Regions from separate parts of the Arthrobacter sp. CAN_A1 genome, predicted to be linked through region 1. Evidence: predicted binding sites of a transcription regulator. Region 1 holds the regulator's gene; the other holds the start of a gene.
What was found. The regulator LexA, encoded in region 1, represses DNA repair genes until DNA is damaged. The targets are predictions, from matches to a motif close to TCGAACANNTGTTCGA.
Positions count from the first base shown of each region.

Region 2: IWX62_RS16370 (DUF6504 family protein) is a predicted target of LexA. The motif match lies at 2,846-2,861, and genes of this name have one in related genera.

Region 1 covers NZ_JADOUR010000006.1:36,625-44,758, forward strand. Annotated here, with positions in the region: gene IWX62_RS08655 (MFS transporter) at 1-389, opposite strand, end outside; gene IWX62_RS08660 (SseB family protein) at 425-1,288, opposite strand; gene priA (bifunctional 1-(5-phosphoribosyl)-5-((5-phosphoribosylamino)methylideneamino)imidazole-4-carboxamide isomerase/phosphoribosylanthranilate isomerase PriA) at 1,285-2,043, opposite strand; gene IWX62_RS08670 (hypothetical protein) at 2,084-2,242, opposite strand; gene hisH (imidazole glycerol phosphate synthase subunit HisH) at 2,245-2,883, opposite strand; gene hisB (imidazoleglycerol-phosphate dehydratase HisB) at 2,880-3,497, opposite strand; gene IWX62_RS08685 (histidinol-phosphate transaminase) at 3,581-4,690, opposite strand; gene IWX62_RS08690 (LysM peptidoglycan-binding domain-containing protein) at 4,848-5,207, opposite strand; gene lexA (transcriptional repressor LexA) at 5,660-6,316, shown strand; gene IWX62_RS08700 (ATP-dependent DNA helicase) at 6,392-8,134, opposite strand, start outside.
Region 2 covers NZ_JADOUR010000017.1:534-8,667, forward strand. Annotated here, with positions in the region: gene IWX62_RS14990 (sigma-70 family RNA polymerase sigma factor) at 1-265, shown strand, start outside; gene IWX62_RS14995 (CU044_5270 family protein) at 231-1,250, shown strand; gene IWX62_RS16365 (hypothetical protein) at 1,277-1,741, opposite strand; gene IWX62_RS15005 (SOS response-associated peptidase) at 2,091-2,807, opposite strand; gene IWX62_RS16370 (DUF6504 family protein) at 2,912-3,235, shown strand; gene IWX62_RS15010 (hypothetical protein) at 3,375-3,713, shown strand; gene IWX62_RS15015 (helix-turn-helix domain-containing protein) at 3,723-3,935, opposite strand; gene IWX62_RS15020 (DNA-binding protein) at 4,133-4,741, opposite strand; gene IWX62_RS15025 (hypothetical protein) at 4,940-5,095, opposite strand; gene IWX62_RS15030 (DUF4192 domain-containing protein) at 5,366-6,403, opposite strand; gene IWX62_RS15035 (DUF3560 domain-containing protein) at 6,882-7,883, opposite strand.

The DNA of each region.
Region 1 (8,134 bases):
ACCATGACGCCAAGGGACTGCCGGACCACCGAGAACGCGGGAAGGGTGAACAGCCCACCGATCAGTGCGGCAAGGAGCAGCCACTCGTAGGACAGTTGCGGGGCGACGGACCAGATGACGGCTTCGGCGACGACCGAGGGGATCAGGGCTTTCCGCAGCCCTGCACTATCCACCCGGCGCCCCCGCCACGGGGCTCCCACGGCGATGCCGATGGTCAGGAGTGCCGCCACGGCACCGGCTTCGGCGTACCCGCGGTCAAGGGTCTGGACCACATGGAGTGTCAGTAGGACACCGGCCGCTGAGTGGGGGAATCGGGCGATCATGCCGACAATCAGCAGACGCCGCACGGGGACGATGCGCAACAGGTCCCGGTAGAGGGCAAAATTCACGTGGTTCACTTTTCTGCGGGTCTACCCGCACCTTCTCAGCGGGTCAAGACCACCTCAAGGGAGTCGACCCGTTCCACAAATTCTCTGTCACTTCGCAGCCGGCTCTGCAGCTCCTGGACCACAGCGCGGACGGCGTCCTCATCCAACCCGCCGCGCAGCGTTACCTGTAGCCGTACCTCTGGCCCCGGGCCGCCGCCGGATGCCAGTGTACCGTCTGCTGAACGCGCCGGGACCCCGCTGCCGGGGCTCACTGCAACCCGCAGAATTGCTGGTTCCCCGGCGGTGGCCTGGGCCACCAGGTCAGCGACCCGCGGGTCGCTGTAGGCGGGCTCCCACGGAAGCTGCTGGGCCAACGCCCACAGTGCCGGGCGACGCACCACGAACGTGAAATCCGCGCCCGGGTCGATCACCAGCAGCTCCGACTCGTCAGCCACGGCCGACAGTGCCGCGCGTGGGGCGTAAACGGCAACGGGCCGGGCATCGGGATGCCACGCTGTGAGGGCAGCCGCTGAGCTGAAGACCGGCAACGCGTTCCGCCCGTCGGGTGCTGTGAGGGTCACCAGCGCCATGTCGGCTTCCTTGTCCCCCGTCTGGCCCTCCGCCGACCCGTCGTGCTGCCCGGCAGGTTCGCTACCAGCGGCCAGCTGGGGTATCACTGGTACGAAGACACGGACCCCGGCGAGGGCGGCGAGTACATCTGCCTCGTCGCCCTTGCCCGCGAGGAGCCGGTTCACCGCCGCGGTGTAGGCGGGAGGCGCGCCGCCATCGTCGTCGTCAAAGTTGTGCAGCGGGTTCCCGTCGCCGCTAAGGTCACGACCCTCCCACAGTTGGCCCGCCGAATCGGCGGTGTTGCCCGCGAGGGCCCCCGCAATGTGAGCCGGCAGGTGGCGCTCGCTCACACCTGCGGCTCCGGGTGGCCAGCGACGTCGAGGGCCTGGGGCAGGGTGAACGCTCCGGCATACAGGGCCTTGCCCACGATTGCACCTTCCAGGCCGTGCGGCACCAGTTGGCGCAGTGCTGCGAGGTCATCAAGGCTGGAGATCCCGCCGGACGCGACCACGGGGCGCGAGGTGCGCTCGAGCACCTGCTGGAGCAACTCGAGGTTCGGGCCGCGGAGGGTGCCGTCCTTAGTGACGTCGGTGACCACATACCGGGAGCAGCCGGCGTCTTCGAGGCGCTGCAGGACCTCCCAGAGGTCACCGCCCTCCTCCGTCCACCCGCGCGCGGCGAGGGTGGTGCCGCGGACGTCCAGCCCGACGGCGATCTTGTCGCCGTAGCGGGCGATGGCGGCAGCGGTCCACTCTGGGTCCTCCAGGGCGGCGGTGCCCAGGTTCACCCGGTGCGCTCCAAGGTCGAGGGCCGCCTCCAGGGAGGCGTCGTCGCGGATGCCGCCGGACAGCTCAACCTTGATGTCGAGCTCGTTGACGACGCGCTTCAGCAGTTCCCGGTTGGAGCCGCGGCCGAATGCGGCGTCGAGGTCCACGAGGTGTACCCATTCGGCGCCGTCGTGCTGCCAGGCCAGGGCCGCCTCGAGGGCGTCCCCGTAGCCGGTTTCGCTGCCGGCCTCGCCCTGGACCAGGCGCACGGCCTGACCGTCGACGACGTCGACGGCGGGAAGCAGTTCAAGAATGGGCGATTCAGTAAAGGGGCTCATCGGGTAGTGACTCTTTCGTAGCTGTCGGATGTCTCGATAATCAGAGGTCGGTCAGGGTCAGGAGGTAGGCGGCCAGTAACGCCATTCCCGCCAACACCCAGAAACTGATGATGAGGGCCTTGTGCGACTCCTGCCGCCGGAAGGAAATGGCCCCGCCGATCAGCAGGCCGGACAGGCCCATCAGCACTATGCTCCACATGGCTAGCGCAACCCCGCTGTCCAGTTGGACAGCAGCCGGGCACCGGCGTCGCCGGACTTTTCCGGGTGGAACTGGGTGGCGCTCAGCGGCCCGTTCTCGACCGCGGCGATGAACGGTCCACCGTGGTCGGCCCAGGTCACCATGGGCGGTTTCATGGCCGGCTGGGTGACATCGAATTTCCACTGCTGCACCCCGTAGGAGTGAACGAAGTAGAATCGCTCCTCCTCGATGCCGTCGAAAAGGGTTGACCCCTCGGGTGCTGTCACCGTGTTCCAGCCCATGTGGGGAACGACGTCGGCCCGGAGCCGCTCAACGGTGCCCGGCCACTCACCCATCCCCTCGGTCCTGACGCCGTGCTCGACCCCCTCGTCGAAGAGGATCTGGAGTCCAACGCAGATCCCCAGGACCGGCCGACCGCCGGCCACCCGTCGGCCGATCATGCGCAGCGCGTCGACGTCCTTGAGGCCCTTCATGACTGTGGCAAAAGCGCCGACGCCGGGCACCACCAGCCCGTCGGCGTTGAGGACGTCGTCGGGCTTGGCGCTCAACGTAACCTCGGCACCTATGTGCTCAAGGGCGCGCACCGCTGAACGGATGTTGCCTGAGCCATAGTCGAGGACTGTGACGCGCGGCGCGCTCATAGCGCCCCTTTGGTGGAAGGGACACCGTCGACCCGTGGGTCCGGCTCCACTGCGGCCCGGAGCGCACGGGCAAACGCCTTGAACTGGGCTTCGACAATGTGGTGCGGATCGCGCCCGCCGAGGACCGTCATGTGCAGGCAGATCTGGGCGTGCAGGGTGATCGCTTCGAAAACGTGGCGGGTGAGGGAACCAGTGAAATGTCCGCCAATCAGGTGGTACTCCTGGCCCGCCGGTTCACCCGTGTGCACCAGGTAGGGCCGGCCCGAAATGTCGACTACCGCGTTGGCCAGGGCCTCATCCAGGGGCACAGTGGCTTCACCGAACCGGCGGATGCCGGCCTTGGTGCCAAGCGCTTCGCGGAGCACTTCACCGATGGTGATGGCGACATCCTCGACCGTGTGGTGGGCATCAATGTGGGTGTCACCGGTGGCCCGGACCGTCAGGTCGATCAGCGAGTGCTTGGCCAGAGCGGTCAGCATGTGGTCATAGAAGGGCACAGAGGTGCTGATCTCTGCGCGACCCGTGCCGTCGAGATCCAGTTGGACGAACACTGACGATTCGCTGGTGGTCCGTTCCCGGCTCGCGGTGCGTCCGACGGTGGTTTCCACGCTCATGGCTATCCTTCGATTGGTACGTAGCAGATGGGTGACGGTAGATGGCTCATGCGGGTGCCGCATCGAGAGGGCCCCCTACCAGTCTAGGAGACGGTTTTCCCCAGCAGGGCGCTAAGGGAGTCAAGGAACACTGTGGTCTCCGTCTCGGTGCCTGCGGTGACCCGCAGATGGCCCGGAATGCCGACGTCGCGAATCAGCACCCCTGCCTCGAGGAGGCCCTGCCAGATCCCTTGCGGATCCTCAAGCCCACCGAACAGGACAAAGTTCGCATCCGAGGGCGCAGGAGTCAGGCCCAATGCCCGGAGGCTCTCAACGATCCGGTCGCGCTGGGTCTTGATGTCTTCCACGTTGGCGAGCAGCTGGGTCGAGTGTGTCAACGCCGCATTGGCAGCCGCCTGGGTGATGGCTGACAGGTGGTAGGGCAACCGGACGAGGCGTAGCGCGTCAGCGACCTCTGGTGCAGACGCCAGATAGCCAAGCCGCGCGCCAGCCATGGCAAAGGCCTTACTCATGGTGCGGGACACCACAAGACGCTCACGTCCCTTCAACAGCGTCAAAGCGCTGACGGTGTCTGAGTGGGCGAACTCAGCGTAGGCCTCATCAACAATCACGATGGCGTTGGCCTTACCGCTCGCCTCGTAAACGGCTTCCACCACATCCAGGCCCAGGGCGGTCCCCGTCGGGTTGTTGGGCGAGCAGAGGAAGACTACGTTGGCGCCGGAGTCGTGCACCTGACGCGCGGCGTCTTCGGCGCCCAAGGTGAACGATTCATTGCCTTCACCGGGGATGTAGCGCGTGCCGGTGCTGCTGGCGAGCAGAGGATACATGGAGTAGGTCGGTGGGAAACCGATCGCCGACCGGCCCGGCCCACCGAAGGCCTGGAGAAGGTGCTGCAGCACCTCGTTGGAGCCGTTGGCTGCCCACAAATTATCAGGCGTCAACCCATGGCCCAGGTACCGCGCGAGGTTGGACCGCAGGTCACTGAACTCCCGGTCAGGGTAGCGGTTGAGTCCGCCGACTTCCCGGCTGACCGCATCAACAATTGCCTGCCTGACGTCGTCGGGGACGCCGTAGGTGTTCTCGTTGACGTTGAGGAGGATGGGCACATCCAACTGGGGTGCCCCATAGGGATGCTTACCCCGCAGATCATCACGCAGGGGCAACCGGCTCAACCGCTCAAACTGTTCACTCACCTATCAAGGTTATGCGCCGAGCCGTGCAAGAGCAGAATCAGGGGAAACTTCGAACGTCCCGCCCCGAGGGACTCCCGGCAGCCGAGACTGGCTGGCCGGTCCGCCGTGGATGGCGCGACTCGAAAGAGTCTCTGGGGTATGAGTCCTCTGGAAGGTCTTACCGATTGGTCGGGACGTCCAGCTGCTGGCCGGCCTGGAGAACTGAGGTACCCAGGCTGTTCAGTTCAACGATTTCGGAGACCACGTCGCGCGGATCGCGGTCTGGAGCGAACTCAGTGGCAATCTGCCAGATGGTTTCGCCCGCGGCGACGCTGACGCTGACGGTCTGTGTGACCTCTCCACCCTCGGCTGCGGCCTTGGCGGGCGAGTTGAAGAACCCTGACAACATCAGGACGGCAGACGCCAGCAGGACAATTGGCAGCCCGACCAGCAGGAGCCTGCCCCTACGGGTGAGTCGGAGCTTGGCCGCGCCGTTCTCGGCGACGGGGGAGTTTTGATGTGTGGTGATGACAGACATGGATAGACCTCTCTGTACTCTCGAATCAGTCCATTCGAATCCGGGTTTCAACCCGAACCAACCGTGACGGTTGAAGGTAGTGTTCGAGCGAAAACAGGACTGACCTGTTTCATTCGAACTTATCTTCGAATTGCTGCTTTCTTATTTTTAGCACTCATTGACGAACTTTGTCGAGACACGATCGAACAAATGTTTGAAAACGTGTCCCAACTCCCCTACCGTTAGGGCAAGGATGAACGTTCGGTTCCAGCAGAAATCAGCACATCATCCGCCTCTGACAAAATAAGCTCGGCGCCCTGAATCCAGGGATCAGCCGGGGTACATGGATTCTTATCGAAGGGACCGAGACCGTGAAAGAGTCCGACGGACCACTGGATGAACAAACTTCAGATCAGGCCCCCGCTCCGCTTCCTACGCGTGGTCGCCCCCGCGGCCGGCAGGTGCCCAAGGGCATGACAGCCCGGCAGAAGAAGATCCTCGAAACCATCCAGCGGGCCATCGGTACAAACGGCTACCCGCCGTCGATGCGGGAAATTGGGGACACGGTGGGGCTTGCCAGCCTGTCGAGCGTGACGCATCAACTGTCACAGCTGGAACGGATGGGCTATCTCCGCCGTGACCCGAAACGTCCCCGCGCCATGGAGATCCTGCTTCCGCTGACACTCGACCACGATCACAAGAGGGCGCCCGAGGGATCAGATTCCCACGGCCCGTCGGGGATCGGCGGTGCGGTGGACGCGGCGATGGTGCCGCTGGTTGGCCGGATCGCAGCAGGCGGGCCAGTCCTGGCTGATCAGGTCATCGAGGATGTGATGCCGTTGCCGCGTCAACTCGTCGGCCATGGAGATCTGTTTATGCTCCGCGTCTACGGCGACTCGATGATCGACGCGGCCATCTGCGACGGCGATTGGGTGGTAGTCCGCCGACAGCAGGAGGCGCAGAACGGCGACATTGTGGCGGCTCTGTTGGATGACGAGGCGACAGTGAAGACTTTCCGGCAACGCGACGGCCACACCTGGCTCCTCCCGCAGAACACCCAGTACGAGCCGATCCTCGGCGATCTGGCCACGATCATGGGCAAGGTTGTCTCCGTGATGCGCGCTCTCTAGCATCACACCACCTCCCCACTCACCCCCACCACCCCCACCCCGGGCGGTATGGGGTTCGGACGGCGATTGGCCGCGTTAGGTGCCAGGCTCTCCGGCCAGGCGCTGGAGCACGCCCACCGCGGTCGCGCGATCGGTTGTCGACCAGAAGGGTGGCAGCGCGGCGCGCAGGAACGACCCGTAGCGTGCGTTGGCCAGCCGGGAGTCGAGGATCGCCACTACTCCCCTGTCTTCGGTCGCCCGGATGAGGCGTCCGGCGCCCTGCGCCAACCGGACGGCGGCATGGGTCGCTGAAACGCTCATGAAACCGTTGCCGCCGGCTTTGGCCACCGCCCTGGTCCTCGCGGTCATCAGGGGATCGTCCGGTCGGGGGAAAGGTATCCGGTCGATGGTGACCAGTCGACAGGACCTGCCCGGGACGTCGACGCCCTGCCAGAGGGACATGGTGCCGAAGAGACACGTGTCGGGTTCATCGGAGAACTGTTTGACCAGGGCTGACATCGAGGATTCGCCCTGGCACAGGATCTCGAAATCCACCCTCGGACGCAGCGCCTCGGCAGCTTCCTCGGCGGCCCGGCGGGAAGAGAAGAGTCCCAGCGCGCCGCCCCGGGACGCTTTGAGAAGGACCTCAAGTTCGTCAAGCTGTTCTGCCGAGGTACCCCGTTCAGGCTTCGGCAGGTCTTTGGCGACGTAGAGCACGCCCTGTCTCGGGTAATCAAACGGACTGCCGACGTCGACGCCCGTCCAGGAGGGAGCCGACGCTCCGGCCAGGCCCAGCGACCCGGCAACCGGGCCGAACTCGGAGCCAATCGCCAGCGTTGCCGACGTGAGCACCACGGTGTGATCGGCGAACAGGCCCTCCCGCAGTTTCCCTGCCACCGACAGTGGAGCAATGTTGATCGTGGCCGGTGCGGCGTCGTCGGGCTGGGAGTACCCGGTGCCAGGCGAGAAGGTGCTGGGCCGTGAGGCCCACAGCACTTCGCCCGCGGGGGTGGCCGTGAGGAGGCGTTCACACAGTTCGAACACCGCCAGCACATGGGACTTGGCCAGCTGGCGTCCGCCGTCGGCGGGGGTTGGGCCGTCGCCCTTGGCATCGGACAGGACGGCACGGCAGGCCTCCCGGACCTGGGTGATGGCCGATTCCTGCTCTTCATCCAGCCCCGAAGCCATCAGACCCGAGGGAATCCCTTCCACTGTCGACTCGAAGAACCGGTTCGCCGCGTCCAGTGGCTCGGCACTGACCGAGAGGTGTCTGCGCGCGGCTGACGCCGCGGCGGAGATCATGCCGGTGGAGAGCTGCCCGGACACCGCCCCGGTGACGCGGTCATGCAGTTCGTGGGCTTCGTCAATCACGACGACGTCGTACTCGGGGAGCACAGCCAGCCCCTCGAAGGCGCTGATGGCGAGCATCGCGTGGTTGGTGATGACAATGTCGGCGTCCCCGGCTTTGGCCCGGGCCCGTTCGCTGAAGCACTCGGCGGCGACCGGGCACTTCTGTGCGCCGAGACATTCCATACTGGTTACCGACACCTGGCGCCAGGCCTGCTCACTGACGCCGGGGGTTATCTCGTCACGGTCACCGGTTTCGGTGGTCTCAGCCCATTCCCTGAGTCGGACCACCTCGCGGCCCAGCGGTGTGGCGGGGCCAGCCGCCGGGTGCGGGGCTGCGGTGTCCTCTCCCATGCTGAAGAGCGCCTCGGGTGCGCCTTCCTCGGGGAAACCGCCGCCCGTCTTGTGTTTGCACACGTAATTGCCGCGGCCCTTCAGGAGCACAACCTCCACTGGCCGGGGCAGTTTCCCCTTGAGCGCTTTCAGCAGCCG
Region 2 (8,134 bases), on a different contig from region 1:
GGCGATCGATGCACAAGTTTCTAGTCGCCTCATTGTTGCTGCCCTCGCCGCGATGCCGGCCAAAGACCGGGACACCATCCTTCTGTTCGCGTGGGCGGAACTGTCGTACGAGGGCATAGCAACAGCAATGGACGTTCCTATAGGCACCGTCCGCTCACGCCTTCATCGAGCACGCACTTCGCTTCGCTCGACACTCGGATCTTCACCCCATTTTGTAGAGGAAGGTAGCCATGAACGAGCTACAGCTGCTCAAAGAAACGCGTAAAATCGACAGCCCTGTTCCTGCCGCATCACTGGATCGTGGACTGGCTCAGCTCATGTCGACCATTGAAAAAGACACACGGCGCCCATCGAAGACCAAACGGTGGAGCCGGCCGAGGCGATCTTTGATCGCTGTCGCTGCGGCAGCTGCCCTGGTTGTCGGACCAATGGCAGTTGGCATCATCTTGCCTGACTCGCCTCAAGGTGCCACCGCTGAAGCCGCGGAAATTCTGGACGAAGCAGCCCTGGCCACAATCGAAACGGCAGACCCAATCGTGGGGGCCGGCCAATATTTGATGATCGACACCAACGCCGTGTACGGATCCTCAATAGTCCACGACGGCACCCAGCACACATGGCTGGCCACCCAGGACTCGCAGCTTTACATACCCACAGACCGATCAGAGGAATGGGTATGGGTCAGAGAGCCTGAAGTCCCCGTCACCTTCTTCAGCGACGAATCGCGTGAAGCCGCAGAGGAGATTTCCAAATCGACTGAACCCTTCGGGCAAACAGTGCGGGCTCCGGGGGGTGGGTTTTACGGAAGCCCCCAGCAATTCCTCGGTAAACCGTTGGATGACGCTATACAAGATTCTCCTCGCGACCCGCAAGAACTCCTGGACCTCATCTATGCCACAACCGAGGGGGAAGGCTGGTCGCCAGAACAACAGGCTTTGACGACAATCGCTGATTTCCTTCGAACTGGAGCGGTACCGGCGAACCTTCGGTCTGCCCTCTACGGGGCGGCAGCCCTTATTGATGGTGTGGAAGTAGTCGATGAAAGTGCAACGATCGACGGTCGAAGCGGCACAGCGATCGGTATCGAAACACCAGATCACGCCTGGCGACAGGACATCATCATCGACGTGGAAACAGGCTTGATGATCGGTGAGCGAGTCACTTCACTGAAAACGACTCCGCAATACCCTGCGGGCACCGTCATCTCTTGGACCACAAGCGAAACCTCCGTCGTAGATTTCGCGCCATAGGCCATCACCAACTCGACCACACAAGCTTAAAAGTTGATTCCAGATGCTGCTTCACACCGTTGGTCGAACAAGGACCACCCACGCTTCAATAAAAGAAACGAAGCGGCGAAGGGTTCAGCTATGGCCTCAAGAGAACCTGTTGCTGTGCCGGCTGTGAGGGGTTCACCCTTCTGAGGAGGTCCAAGCGTTGCCCTAAGTGTCAGAGCCCAGGTCAGCGCATGAGCATCCCCGCTCATCTGCCTCCACAACAACATGACACTGTTCTGCTTCCCCGGATCATCCCGGAATACGTAACCGGCCGCAAAAGGAATGACGTCATCGGAAATGTTGAGGCCACGAGGTTGGCCGCCTACCTCTATCGCCGTTGCTCTCCGACCATCAAGCCAGCCCAGCTGCTCATGAATCTTTTTGCAGTCCTCTTCGGATAGATCAGGCATGTTCAAGCATTCAAGGTGAAACTGTCGAAGCCTCTTGTACGCCTCAACAATCACTGTCAGCCCGCGCTCTCGGCGGACAGTAGGGTCATCAGGGCCCAATACATAGACCGCCTGGGCTGACGCCAGTAGCGCCCCTCGAAGCGTAGTGAAATGCGCGGATGGATACAGCTCGCCAGCCTTTACGGCTGTCCACGCTAAGCGCAGGTGTTCCCCGGCGGATACAAGAGACAGTCGCGCCTCATCACTAATCGGGTGGACAAATACCTTGTTATCCTCGTGCAACTCGCTGCCTCGCTGCGGACGCTCAATCTGCTGCGCGCGGAGCCGCCAATCGTCAAGCTGAGGAGCGTAGGACTCCAGATGCTTGAGATACGCATCGTGTCTATTTCTCGCCCGCGACTCGTTATCCACCACGGACCTCAACAATCAGCTGCGGGCCGTTGTTGCGTACTGATCCAACTTCTTTGCCGACAACTCGGGGCACCAGGTGAGGTTCAGGCATGGCATTCACTAGCTCGCGGACCTGGTTCTTGTCCGTCGTAGCTGAATCCAGCCAATCGACCTGGAGGTCTTTGGGAATGATGAGCGGTGATCGTTCGTGGATATGCCCTAGCGCGTCGGTGGCCGACGTCGTGATGACAGTCGCGGTGACCAGCCACTTTTCCGGGTGGTCCTCGGCCAGCTCAGGATTGGGCCAGAACTCATAAAGGCCGGCTACGGCCAACAGCTCATCCTCATTCTCGGGGTGTAGGTAGGTCGGGGTTTTCGTGCCGTCCTGGTTCTTCTGCCACTCGTAGTACCCGTTCATCGGGATCAGCGCCCGGCGCTTCGCCGCGGCGGTACGAAATGACGGCTTCTCCGTGATCGTCTCTGACCTGGCGTTGATCATCCTGGCCCCGGCTTTGGGGTCTTTGGACCATACCGGGACTAACCCCCAACGGGCCGTCTCTAGGCGGCGCTCTAGCACCCCGTCAGCGTCCGGGCGTTCGGTGATGAACCGAATGTCCTGCATGGGTGCGACGTTCCACGACGGCTGAATATCTGGGCTCTGATCGGTGATGACCTCAAAGGTGTCCACCAGGGCCTGTTTGTTTCCCGCAATCACGAAGCGTCCGCACATACGGCTCATTCTGCCGCACCGCTGAGGGTTCCCATAAATCGAACATGTGTTCTAATTTTGACCCTGACGGCATGACGGATCACAGGGTGAAGGGCGGCGCGCACATGACAACACAAACGACGGAGACTAGGCCACGGACGGTCAACGAACCGGTAGACGTGAGGTTCAGTAGCAGCGGCGCTCCCCTGGCGATGCGGTGGCGTGGCCGGATCTGGCAGGCAGTCAGGGAACCGGTGAGCTGGTCCAGCACCCGGAGCTGGTGGGAGCCAGGAAACACCCCCGTAAACGGGCAGGGCAGTCTCATCACCAAGCGTGTGTGGCGGTTCCAAGCTCAAACCGGGCCGGTCTCCCCCACCCTGGAGGTCGATATCAGCTCGGATCCACATACTGACGGGTGGCAGCTACGGCGGATCGCTGGGGCTGAGTGAATGTCGGTGCTGGGCTCTAACGTGATGGTGCCGGTGCCCTAGAGCGGGGGGGCTTCTAAGACACCGGCCCGGTGAGCCGAGGACTCAATCAAACTCGGCTCACTTCACAGTCTATTTTTCGTTTCTGAGAGTTAGCAGAGTGGCGGCAAACGCCGTGGGCCAGAACAAGCGGTACAGAAACTACTATGACCGGTTATTGGATGGGTGGATTGAGGAACTGGTGATGCGGGAGGAACCGGTGATGCTCACGGAGGCGGAACTGGATTTACCGTCGAATCCTGTTCATGAGTTCCCTGCTCCGCGGCGGGTGCATATCTGGATTCGTTACCCGTCGAGCGCGTACCGGGTGAAGGGACACGCAACGGCGTGGACAAAGGCAGCGGTCAAGGTCTCGTTCTTCGAGCCGGGCATCAAGACCCAGCGCCAGGGCTGGGTATGGGTCGGCGCGGTAACTCCCGCTGCGCCGGATGAGTTGTAGTCGCTGCGGTTAGTGGCCGGTGTTGGCGGGTAGGTCACCACGGCGGATTGCCTCGTTTGTTCGCTGGTAGGCGTCGTTGATGTAGTCCTCGAGTGTGGTCCGCTCGATACGCCATTGCCCTCGGCCACCAATTTGGATTGCCGGCAGATCCCCTACTCTGATCAGTGCCCGGATCTGGCTTGTGCTGGTGTTTAGTTCCTCGGCCACGTCGGGGATGGTCATAAAGCGGGCGGGTTCGGCTGTGTTCACTGGTTCATCCTCCGTAGGTGTTGAACCCAGGCGGGGTCACTAAATGTTGGTGGGGCCGGTTCCTGCACCACACAGTTACCGGCCCCGCTTGTTTCTTCTGGTTTTCCCTGCGAAAGGAAATCTGGTTTTAGCCTAGCGGTTTCTCTTCGTGAGGCATCTGCCTCGCCGTTTTACTTTTTGCTCGCTGTCTCGTCGGCTTGGGGTGTGATGCGCTGGAGGAGTGCGTCGTGGCTTTGTTGCAGCGTGTCGGCCCGGGCGCGGGCGGCTGCCAAGTCAGTAGCGAGCGTGCCAGCGTCGGAGCGGGAACGCTCGGCGGCGGTTTCTGCTTGGCGGGCACGTTCCTCCGCGTCCTGCGCCCGGCTCACGGCGGCTACGAGTTCCGCGTTCAACGCCGCAGCATCAGCCGTGTTTTTGTTGGTGATGCGATCGAGGTCTGCGACGAGCTCGGCCAGTTCAGTGTCTTTGTCTTGGCCCTCTTTCACCCAGCGGGCTTCGAGGGCTGCATGCTGCTCGGCGGCCAACGCCACGGCATCAGCCCACACCGATCCGGCCAACCGTGCCGCTTGGTCAAGCAGCGGTTGCGGTGTTGCGACGATCCGTGAGCCGGCGACAGCGCTCTCTTCCCGCCACGCCTTCAAATACCTGGTGGCGTCGGCGTTGGAGACGCCTGCGGCTTCCCGGACACTGGACACCGTGGGGTTACGCTCGGCACTGATTTTCTCGGCGGCGGCGAACACCCTGTCCCGGGCCGACCCCGTCGGGCTAATTTGCTCACTCATCACAGCGGACCACTCTCGAAGTAGTAGGAATAGTAGTAATCCTACTACTATTCCTCCATGTTTGCTACTTCCGCGGTTTGGGTGTGCCATAAGGGATCCGGATTCACCGGGCCGGTTCGGTGCGGCACAGCGGATCCCCCTCTTGGCGGGGGATAACTTAGCCCTCAAGGCGGCCCATAGGGCCCACTGGTTGAGAGGTTAGTTGTTGGGCTGGTGTTTAGCGTCGGTCCAGGTGAGATCTGGACGTGAAACGTTCAGCTGCAGGGGCATGTTCTCTGCCAGGGCTCGCTCTGCGGTGGTCTCTGGTGCGTAGGTCAGGGTGTGTGCTGGCTGGATAAGATCGGTGCCGGGCATGGCGGGTTCCCTGTTCTCTCGCGGTCGGTGCTGGTTTCACTGTATCGACCTGCCCTGTAGTGACTTGGTCTGCGTTGGCTTGTTCTGGGGCGGGGTGGCCTGTTGGCACGGCTGCGTACTTGGTGGGAGCTGGTGGCGTGTAGGTGCGGCGACCGGAGGAGCGAAGCGGGGGAGGTCGCCGCCGCGCATCCTGGCCGGTGAGCGTGGAAGTGCGTAGAGCAGGGCCGGGAACCTGCCGCGGTGGACTGGTCCCCGGCCCTGCTGTCGGTGTTAGTGCTGGTAGGCCGTTTTTGCGCTCTTGGTGCATTCAGCGATAACGCCGGTGCCGGTGAATTTCAGCAGCAGCGCCGCGAGTCGGCTCTCGGGGTCGGCTTCCTTCGCTTTGGTCAGGTACAGGTGCGCGATTGATCCCTTGCCCTTGTACCAATTGATCCAGCCGAGCAGGGTAAATAGTGGTGCTCGGGCTTCGTTCGGGGTGAACGGGAGCAGGTCGGTGGCGAGCTGTTGCACGGCATCGACTCGGCTCCAATCGGGTCGGCCAACGAAACGGCCGATCAGGGTCAAGGTCATTTCGTGGGGGTCGTTGCTGGTGTTGATGGTGTCGGCCATGATCCGATCACGGACGTTCGGGGCGTGGAGTGCGGCGACGAGCTGCACCGCGGTTTCCTCGGTCGGGGTGGTTCCGGTGGTGTCCTGCCAGAGGGCCCGGTTTTCGGTCATCACGGGAGTTGTCCAGTCGGTGGGGTCGATCTCTGCCCAGCCGGTCACGGTTTCCGCGATCTGGTTGAGAACGGTTTCCGCGTGTCCGCCGGTGAATACTGGGTCCGCCACGCTATCGCGCTGCGCGTTGGAGCCGTCAAAGATCAGTCGGGCGTTCAGGGCGCTGTCGGCGATTTCGGCCAGCGGGTGCGTGGTGCAGCAGTCCTCATCGTCGCAAAAGTAGGTCATCCAGTGCTCATCGGTGACAATCCAGCTATCGCGGATATTCATGCCAGCGGCGTGCAGCGCCGTATCGAGGGCTTCGGCGTGCGCGGTGAAGGGCTTTACACCGTCAATGGTGGGCTGGTTGGTGTAGAGGATGAACAGGGAGCCGTCGGCGTCTTGATCGTTGGCGAGGTAGCCAACGACTGACGCGGCGAACTCTTCCGGGTTGCCTTCTTGGTGCGCGTCGATGCGCAGCGTCACGCCGAGCCGCTTGCCGTGCATGGTCATCAGCACGAAGGATTCACGCGGGGCAAATCCGAGGCCGTGCGGGACGTAGGCCAGAATGTCAGCCGGGGACGTGACGGCAATGGGCGAGTTGTTCATGGTGGTGCTCCTTTTCGCAGTGGCGGGGGTTCGGTGGTGGGGCTTCTAAAAGTGGTGGTCCAGCAGTTGGCCTCTCCCCCGTTGTTTTTGCCTGCTGGCAAAGCTTGCGTAGCTGTGCCTGTCGGAACCTGGTCAACCCGTAGGGCAAGAGATCGGGCCAAGAGGGGAAGGAAATAAGCGACCTTGGGAGCGCCGGACACCTTGGCTCGATCGCGCAGCGGCGTAGCCGTTGAGCTGGTGGAGCAGGCACGTATGATCCGAAGGACAGCAGCAAAAAAGAGAAAGATCCCGCCGGTGGCGACGTAGGAGCCGGCGGCAGCACAGCCCGCAGCGCAGCGAAGGACCGCTTGTTCCTGGTGCGAGCTAGCGAGTACCTGGGGCTCATGTTCGCCTGGGCCGGCTCCGTCCGGGCCGGGCAGCACCCCCGCGCCCGTGCTGTTGATAGGCAGGGTGGGGGCGGGGCACTGTGGCCGGGTGGTTAGCTCGCTGCCTCGGCTGGTGTTTCCGCTGCGGTGGTTGCTTCTTCTTTGGTGCGGTGGTCCCTGATCTGGGCGTAGTCGGCCTTTTGGGTCCAGCTGTACTCGGTGATGAGTGAAACGGTTTTCTGGTTGGCTCGGGCTACTTCGTGCCAGCTCCCACCAATGCGGACGTAATCGCCTTTGTTGATCTGCTCGCGGGTGTAGTTGGTGGCCTGGCCTTCGGCTATCTGGGTTTCCCTGATGCCCTGCCAGTAGGTGAGCTGGTCCAGCTCATCGGCCAACATGCCTTGAAGGTGCGCCCGGTAATCCCCCGTGGCCGGTGCCGTCGTCTCGACGTATCCCCCGGCGAACGTGTGGGAACTGCCGTTGATTTTCCGCTCGGTGGCGCGGATTGCTGTTTCTAGGGTTTTGATCCGTGATGCCACGGCGGCGGGGCTGTAGCGGCGGTCAGTGGTTCGGGCTGCTGTCGCTGCGCGTTCGGCGGTTGCCTTGGCTTCCTCGGTGGCTTGGACTGATTTGCCCATGGCCCGGTCTGCGGTGGCAATGGCGCGGCGGTGCCGGTTCTCTGAGTGGTGGCCTATCTTGATGGGTTCCCCACCTTCGGGCAGTCGGCGCAGCGCTGCCCGCGCTGAGTCGTAGGCCGCTGTTTCGGCGTCTTGTTTTCGCTCGGCCTTCGCGGCCAGGGCGTCGGCGCGGTCTTGCTGGCGTTCAATCTTTCCCACTTCTACTTCGGCGGTGCTGCGGCTGGTGCGGTCAATGTCGGTTTCGACGCTGAAACCTGCCTCGGTGAGTGCCGCCGTGGTGCGGTTGATGACGTGCATTTTGGGCTGACGGTCCCGGGACATGGGCACGAACCACGCGGCGATGCTGCGGCCCCAGCGCCAACCGTTGACCTTCAAGAGGGGCGCGGTTCCATCACCTTTAGCCGTTCCCTCGATCAGGGTTCCGGCCTCGTGGGTGTGGGTGATGATCAGCGTTGCCGTGCTGGTCTCAACGTTCATGGTGGTGCTCCTTTTCGCAGTAGTGGGGTCGGTGGTGGGGCTTCTATGTGGTGGTCCAGCAGTTGGCCCTTCCCCCGTTGTTTTTGCCTGCTGGCGAAGCTTGCGGAGCTGTGCCTGTCGGAACCTGGTCAACCCGTAGGGCAAGAGATTGGGGCAAGGTGGGAGGAAATAAGGGACGTAGGAGCGCCGGACACCTTGGGTCGATCGCGCAGCGGCGTAGCCGTTGAGCTGGTGGAGCAGGTACGTATGAT